Regions from separate parts of the Alteromonas naphthalenivorans genome, predicted to be linked through region 2. Evidence: predicted binding sites of a transcription regulator. Region 2 holds the regulator's gene; the other holds the start of a gene.

Evidence for each region. The regulator FliA, encoded in region 2, starts transcription of late flagellar genes. The targets are predictions, from matches to a motif close to CTAAAGNTNNNNNNNNNNNNGCCGATA.
Region 1: AMBT_RS00825 (DUF5610 domain-containing protein) is a predicted target of FliA. The motif match lies at 1,527-1,553, and genes of this name have one in related genera.

What each region holds. Positions count from the first base shown of each region.
Region 1 is NC_015554.1:188,083-192,299, forward strand. It holds gene fabR (HTH-type transcriptional repressor FabR) at 1-266, shown strand, start outside; gene trmA (tRNA (uridine(54)-C5)-methyltransferase TrmA) at 331-1,425, opposite strand; gene AMBT_RS00825 (DUF5610 domain-containing protein) at 1,583-2,860, shown strand; gene AMBT_RS00830 (RNA recognition motif domain-containing protein) at 2,898-3,362, opposite strand; rRNA gene AMBT_RS00835 (16S ribosomal RNA) at 4,015-4,217, shown strand, end outside.
Region 2 is NC_015554.1:2,968,250-2,972,466, forward strand. It holds gene AMBT_RS12985 (chemotaxis protein CheA) at 1-939, opposite strand, end outside; gene AMBT_RS12990 (protein phosphatase CheZ) at 952-1,716, opposite strand; gene cheY (chemotaxis response regulator CheY) at 1,751-2,134, opposite strand; gene AMBT_RS13000 (RNA polymerase sigma factor FliA) at 2,171-2,902, opposite strand; gene AMBT_RS13005 (MinD/ParA family protein) at 2,899-3,765, opposite strand; gene flhF (flagellar biosynthesis GTPase FlhF) at 3,762-4,217, opposite strand, start outside.

The sequences.
Region 1 (4,217 bases), 2.2 Mb from region 2:
ACCGAATGGCGGTTTTTCGCGAAATTCAACATTTTATTGAAGAGCTAACCGATTACATCATCGAGCAACAAAGCGTAGAGTACAATATTGCGCAGCTCCAAGCGGATGCTATGGTTAGATTGGTTTTTAGTGCAGGGGCAGAAGCACTAGAAGCTGATACTAAGTTGAAGATGGAAATTGGCGAAAGGGTTAAAGCCCAATTACGTTTCGTGCAATTGGGCGCAATGTCGAAGCTTTCATCAGAGACATCTTCCGACGCATCTTAAGCTTTAAAGCCTAAGTGTGCTGCCGATTTATTGACAATATGCGACATTCACAATATACAGAGCATTACTTTTTGGTGAGTAACACACCTGCTTCTATATGGTGGGTGAATGGGAATTGATCGAACAGCGCCGCATTTGCTACTTCGTGAGTTTCACAAAGCAGGCTTAAGTTTTCAGCTAAGGTTTCAGGGTTACAAGAAATATAGATAATATTATCGTACCCTTGAATCATCTTTAGTGAATCTACGTCTAACCCTGCTCGAGGTGGGTCGACCAATACAGTAGTAAAATTGTATTCAGTTAAGTTGATACCTTCTAAACGAGAGAAGGTTCTTTCCCCATTCATTGCTTCAGTAAACTCTTCTGCAGAAAGCCTAACAATTTTCACGTTATCTAAGTGGTTTGCCGCAATATTGTATTGCGCCGCTTGTACCGAAGGCTTTGCTATTTCGGTTCCTATCACGTTGTCAAAATGAACTGCCAATGGCATTGAGAAGTTCCCTGCACCACAATACATTTCGAGTAAATCGCCAGTTAGGGGAGCAGAGCATTCAAGTGACCACTCAATCATGCTGCAATTCACTTCTGCATTAGGTTGAGTAAAGCTGTTTTCGATATGTTTGAATTCGAATTCACGGCCATTAATAGGTAGACGTTCTATAATAAAATCGTTACCCACAATGCGTTTTTGCTTTCTAGCCCGCCCAATAATACTCACCGCGGTAAATTGCGTAGCTAAAAAGGTGCGAAGCAGTTCAGCTTGCACTTCCCATTCATCATCAAGTGGCTTGTGATAAAGAAGGCTAATAACCAGTTCGCCGGATAGCCCAGTTAAATAATCAATTTGGAAAAGCTTTTTGCGCAGCAGTTCATTTGGCTTTAAATATTCTATTAACTGCTGCATTGCACTGTTGATGGTTTCACTTGCTGGTGGAAATGTATCTACGCGGTATTTCTCTTTAGACCCCTGATCGAACATGATGTGATAAAGATCGTCACCGTCATGCCATACACGAAACTCAGCTCGCATACGGTAGTTTTCAGGTTTTGAAGGATACACCGACAGACTCGGTGCGTTAAACGGCGTAAGGAGAGTACCTAACCGATCCACTTTCTCATCGAGTTGAGCTTGATAGTCTTTTGCAGTGGTGGTTGTCATGTGGTTCTCCGAACATCATTTAAATAAGGCTGCGAATTGTAGTGCCTTATATTATATGTGCAACGGATAAAACTCACAGAAGCAAAAATTTCGTATTAAAATTAAACAATACGTGATTGGTGCCGATAACTTGATTGAGGATAGTGAGGATCAAATTATGAACGTGAGTCAAATTAAGGCTTTCATGGGCGACCAGAAAGTGGATGAAAAGGCATCGGTTCACCCGAATGAAGCTATAAAGAAGCAGCTTCAACAGGAAGGCTTACAACAAGCAGCCGAGTTTACCAAGCAGCATTCAGCGACAGTCACCGTGAATAGCACGCAAACCAGTATTGGCTTAAAGGTCTTCAGTGGTAGCTTAAGTCAAAATGTGGTTGTTGATGGCAAGCGCCCGAATGAAAGCAAACAGTCAGATGACGGCGAAGAAAATAAAAGCTTATTCGATTTCGAGAAAGTCGCACGTAATGTACTTGGGTTCGTGACCGGAGTCATTCAAGGTGCGGCTGATGGAGGTGCGGATGATGATACCTTGAAAGGGTTGTTTGGTCAGGCCCGTGAAGGGGTAAGTCGTGGATTCGCTATGGCTGAAAAGGATCTCGCTGGCTTTATGAATGATGAGATTGAAGAAGGTGTTACGCGTAGTCGCGAAATGATAGACGGCGGCATCAATGATCTGGAACAGAATATCTTCAATCCTAATCCAGTGAGTGTGAGCGAGCTTAACGCGGTATCTGCATCTGATGCTAAATCAGGAAGCTTGCTCATTCGAACCAAAGATGGGGATGAAGTAAACCTTAGCTTTGAAAGTATCAGACAGTTTAGTGCTGCTAGTCAGGCTTCGCTATATATACCCGCGAATGACGATGCTGAAGCGTCTAGTTCGAATACAGATTCAGTTGTGGCGCAGCAGTCATCTCAATATGAATACTTTGAGCGAAGTGGCATCAGCTTTTCGTTAAAGGGTGAAATAGACGAAGATGAAATGACAGCTATTGCAAACCTTGTGGGTGAAGCACAAGACTTAGCCGATACCTTTTATAGCGGGGATATGGATAAGGCGTTCGAACAAGCGTTGAATTTAGGTTTCGATGACAAAGAGTTAGTTGGGTATGCGTTGCAGTTAAACCGCACTACACAAACCGAAATGGTCAAGGCTTATGAGAACGTAAAGCACTACAGTGAAGAAGGTGAGGCTGAAAACCAATACGGTAATGTAGTAAGCCCAATAGCACAGTATCTAGAAAAGATGATGTCTACGTTCGAAAATGCCGAGAATACCTTAGGCGCTGGAGATGACTACAATACATTGCTTGCAGGTATTATTAGTGAAATGAAAGATGTACAAATACCTGATTTAGTTTCAGCTATAAATCGTTTCCATACGTTTAACCAAAACTTATTAAACGCGATGCCACAGCAAGCGGCTTCAGAATAGAGTAAAAAAAACCTGGGTCATGCCCAGGTTTTTTAATTTATACTTGTTCTACTTTGTCTTTAGCTGGTCTAACTTTTAATGTTCGCTCTTGGAACACTGAGTCGTTAGTCTTCGCTATTACTGGGTCAAGGTCGCTAGTTATCACTTCAATAAAGCCATAACCTTTTCGCTTGCCAGTTTTTCTATCCTTCATGAGTCGGACAGACTGTACTTCGACAAAACTACCAAAATACTCTTTAACCGCAGATTCGTTTGCACGATACGGTAGATTACCCACATAGAGTGTTTCAGTGGTTGTGCTGCTGGTGGAGGGCGCAGCTGTTTCAGAGGGGGAATTGTTAAGGAGTGAAGCTAGCCACGGGGTTAATATACCGCTTATTAATAAAGACGCTGAAACCGTTAACGGAACGTGCGCTTCTATACTAGCTGATGAAAACAACAGATATCCTGCGATTGCAAAGATAGCACTAATAACAGTGCATTGAATAAAGCCTACTTTCATATACCTACCTTTCTAGTGTTTATTATCATAATAATGAAGGCTGGTTATAGTTTACTCATTTGTAACAATTAGAACAATAAAATGTGAAAGAACTATCCTAAAGTCCAATGGAATACACCTAAATGATGTAAAAATAAGCGTTTGAGGGTGAAAGTGTTATTAAATGCAAATAAGTGCCAAATAACGGTTGATCTTTTACGCCACCTATCTATAATGCGCTCCACGTTTTGAGGGGGCTTCAGGCATTCACAAGACACAGTGCGCAACCTTGAATTAAGACTGATTAAAAAGTTAAAAATCTAGGTTGACATCGTAACTTAACGATGTAGAATGCGCGCCTCGCTTCAAGGAGTTGGTAACAACACTGGAAAAGCAGTTTTCATTAACTCTTTGGAGTTAACAGCGCTTCGAAAAGAAATTTACGAAAAACGTTGACACTGAAAACGAAACGCGTAGAATGCGCATCCGCTTCGAAGAGAAGCAAAGCAAGAAAGACGCTAGCAACTATATGTAGCCTGAGTCCTCCTTGCGCAGAAGTCCCGACCGAAAGCGTCGCGATTCTGCACCACGTTCTTTAACAATTTATAACAAGACAATCTGTGTGGGCACTCATTAAGAGTGTCACACAACGACGATTCATATTCGATATATTTAATTGAAGAGTTTGATCATGGCTCAGATTGAACGCTGGCGGCAGGCCTAACACATGCAAGTCGAACGGAAACATGTCTAGCTTGCTAGATGATGTCGAGTGGCGGACGGGTGAGTAATGCTTGGGAACTTGCCTTTGCGAGGGGGATAACAGTTGGAAACGACTGCTAATACCGCATAATGTCTTCGGACCAAACGGGGCTT
Region 2 (4,217 bases):
AGGCGTTGATTTAGCCGGCGTACTAGCGGCAGATTGCTCTGCCTTGGCTTTCTGAATTGCTTCTGTCGCCTTTTTATCTACGGGCGGCGTATTTGCTGCTGGTTCAGCACCTTGCGCTGTAGGGCCTTGTCCTGAACCATGTAATTGGTCAAGCAATGCTTCAAATTCATCGTCGGTAATTTCTTCACCGCTAGGCGCTGCCGCTTTCGGCGCAGCTACAGGCGCTGGTTCTTCTTCTTTGAATTTACCTTTACCGTGCAATTCGTCTAGCAGTGCTTCAAATTCATCGTCGGTAATATCATCACCTGAACCACCAACCGCGGGGGCTGCCGCTTTTGGTTCTGCTTTCGCAGATTTACCTGGGGCATTTGAACCATGAAGTTCATCCAGCAAGGCTTCAAATTCATCTTCAGAAATCTCGTCGATGCCGCCATCGCTACTTGCGGCAGGCGCTTCAGGTACAGGCGCTTCTTCTAACGCGAATTCTTCTTCGGCAGCGGGGACTTCAGCCGCTTCACTACTGTCACCAAAGATGTTTTCGTCTGGGGTTTCTGGGGTGCTTAACTTATGCAGCAAATCAACTAACTTTGCGTCTGCAGGAATTAGTGGTTCTTGCGCTTTAACACGCTCAAACATATCGACTACTACATCGGTGGCCTGAAGAATGGTATCCATTAATTCAGGCGTAAGAGTACGTTGTCCGTTTCGCATTACATCGAAAACGTTTTCTGCACCATGGCAAATTTCAACTAATTCGGTAAGCGACAAAAAGCCGGCGCCACCTTTTACGGTATGGTAACCACGGAAGATAGCATTCAGTAAATCTGCATCTTCAGGATTATTTTCCAGATCAACGAGCTGTTCTTGTAATTGTTCAAGGATCTCCCCAGCTTCAACTAGAAAGTCCTGTAATATATCCTCGTCAACATCAAACGCCATGCGCCCGCTCCCCTAAAAACCTAAGCTAGACAAAAGATCATCTACGTCATCTTGGCCAGATACCACATCATCGCGTTGGTCTGCATCAATAATTGGACCTTCGGCTTCGACACTATCGATCTTGTTAACTTTTTCGACTTTCGCTTCCAATGGCTTGTCTTGCTCCGCCTGTTCGGGTTCACCGAACATCGTCAGCATATTAACTAAGCTATCTTCCACTTCTTTTACGAGTTCAATCACTCTGCGAATAACTTGACCGGTAAGATCTTGATAACCTTGTGCCATTAACACTTCGGTAAGCAATGATGTAAGCTTAGCTGATTGTTTCGATCCGTCTTCTAGCAATTCGTCTAAATCTGCACATAAAACTTTGAATTCGCCCAACTCAAGTTGACGATTCATCAGTTTCTTCCATTCCGGCATAATTTTTTCGATACGGGTAGAGAGCACTTCAGCAATTGGCATACTCTCTTCAACTGCGTCCATGGTGGTATTGGCAGCTTTTTCCGTTTCTTCGATAACGTACATCAGTCGCGTTTGCGCATCAGGAATGTCATCAACGGTTAAATTTTTAATACGTTCATCGATTTGGAAGTTATTCAACGAGTCATGAAGTTGACGCGTTAATTTACCCACTTCAGCAAAGAGCTCAATGGACTCTTTCATCGAAACAGCTTCTAAGACAGCGTTCGCTGATGCGTTATCGCCCTCTTCAAGATACGCTACCAATTTTTTGGCTTCTTCGAGCGTTATGGAGACACTTTCATTTGTCGACATCCAGTAAACCTCATTTCTCTGGTGAGCGTCTGGATCAACCTAAACGTTCGAAGATTTTATCTAATTTTTCTTTCAACGTAGCGGCAGTGAAAGGTTTAACAACATAACCATTCACACCAGCTTGCGCTGCGGCAACGATTTGTTCTTTCTTCGCTTCTGCTGTCACCATAAGAACCGGTAGGTGTTTCAACTTATCGTCGGCACGTATAGCGCGTAATAAGTCGATACCTTGCATACCTGGCATATTCCAATCTGTTACAACAAAGTCAAAATCACCTTGTTGTAGCATAGGCAGCGCGGTGTTACCGTCGTCCGCTTCCTGGATATTGGCAAAACCCAAATCTTTTAGCAGGTTCTTTATGATACGTCTCATGGTAGAAAAATCGTCAACCACGAGAATTTTCATACTTTTATCCAAAATAGCCTCCAATGAGGGGTTAATTGTTATTAATTTCTATTCTTCGTCAACTTGCCACGATTTCATTCGTGATTTGAGTTTTAACATGGCCTGACTATGAATTTGACTTACTCGCGATTCACTAACATCAAGAACTTCGCCTATTTCTCTAAGATTCAGTTCTTCATCATAGTATAAAGAAAGTACAATCGCTTCCCGTTCGGGTAATGTAGTAATAGCATGTGCTAGCGCTTTTTGGAAAGCCCCTTGCATCAAATCTTCTAACGGTGCGTCGCTGCCTCGGTTTTTTTCTGTAGAAATGACATCTTCAGAAACCCCAAGGTCTTCAATCCCCACCAATTTTCCGGCATTCACTTCGTTCAGCATTTGATGATAATCTTGCATGCTAACATTCATTTTAGCTGCAATATCTACATCTCGCGCGTCTCGGCCTGTTTCACCTTCAACTTGAGAGATGGCTTCTGTGATTGCCCTACCGTTTTTATGAACGGAACGAGGAGTCCAATCACCTTTTCTTATTTCATCAAGCATGGCGCCACGAATACGAATACCTGCAAAGGTTTCGAAACTTGCCCCTTTGGAACCGTCAAAGTTTCGTGCAGCTTCTAGCAGTCCAATCATACCTGACTGGATTAAATCATCGACAAGAACACTGGCTGGTAGTCTCGCCATTAAGTGGTGTGCTATCCGCTTCACTAGCGAAGCGTGACGCTCAACTAATTGTGACTTGTCTGTTTGCTGTTGATAAGCGGCTGCTTTGCTATTCAACGCTGACTTCCTACTGCTTTATCTGCTATTAGTTGCTCAATAAAAAATTCTAAATGGCCACCCGGTTGCGCAGGTATAGGCCATGATCCTGCTTTGGCTGCTAGCTGGCTAATCGCCACTGCTGCCGGAGAACTTGGATAAGCATCTACAATTGACGTTTGCTTACGTACTGCTCGGCGTATGTTCTCGTCAAAAGGAACTGTTGCTACCAATTCTAGCGCAACATCTAAGAATCGCCCTGTTACTTTAGATAATTTGCTGAAAAGTTCCTGACCTTCTCTAACATCGCGGACCATGTTAGCGACCACTTTAAAGCGAAAGACACCGTGTTCTCGGTTAAGAATTTTAATTAATGCATAGGCATCGGTAAGTGAAGTGGGCTCATCACACACTACCACCATAATATCTTGGGAGGCTTTGGAGAAGCTTAGCACCATATCGGAAATACCCGCTGCGGTATCCACAATAAGCACATCAATGGGCGTGCGCAACTCGCTGAATGCTCTTATGAGTCCTGCATGCTGCGTTGGTGATAGCTCTGCCATTGATTGAGAACCTGATGTGGCTGGTGCTATTTTTATACCGTGAGGACCCGTAACGAGAACATCGTCCAAGGTACACTCACCAGATAATACGTGGGAGAGGTTTTTCTCTACTCGCAATCCTAGCATTACATCCACATTGGCCAGACCTAAGTCTGCATCCAATACCATTACCCGCTTTCCCTGCTTTGCCATAGCAATAGCTGTGTTTAGCGTAATATTTGTTTTACCAACGCCACCTTTACCTCCGGTGACGGCGATAACTTTGATTAATCGTGATTGCTTCATTTTTCGTAAGCTACTCGCTTGATCATCAATCATACTGCTCGTGCTGTTTTAACCACATTGTTACTAGTAGTATGATTCAAACCGTACTTTTTATAAAGCTTTGCAGCAGCAGATACTAAAGATTTTGCTTCTGCAATCTTAATGTCTTCAGGAACTTTCTGTCCATCTGTTACATAACTGACAGGTAACTGGTACTCCACCGCTGCGCTAAGCACTTCGCCTAGAGAGTAGCACTCATCAAGCTTTGTAAAGATACAACCGCTAAGTTCCACCCCTTCGTACGCATCTATAATACGTTGTAATGCAGCATATTGGGTATTCGCTTGCGCTACTAGGTATTTTTTCACTGGCTGCATTTGACCGTTATCAAATTGATTTATCTGTTTAATTAATCGACTATCTCGTTGACTAAAGCCTGCCGTATCAATTAACACTAGTCTCTTATGGCGTAATTGAAACAATAAATCTGATAATTCTTCACTACT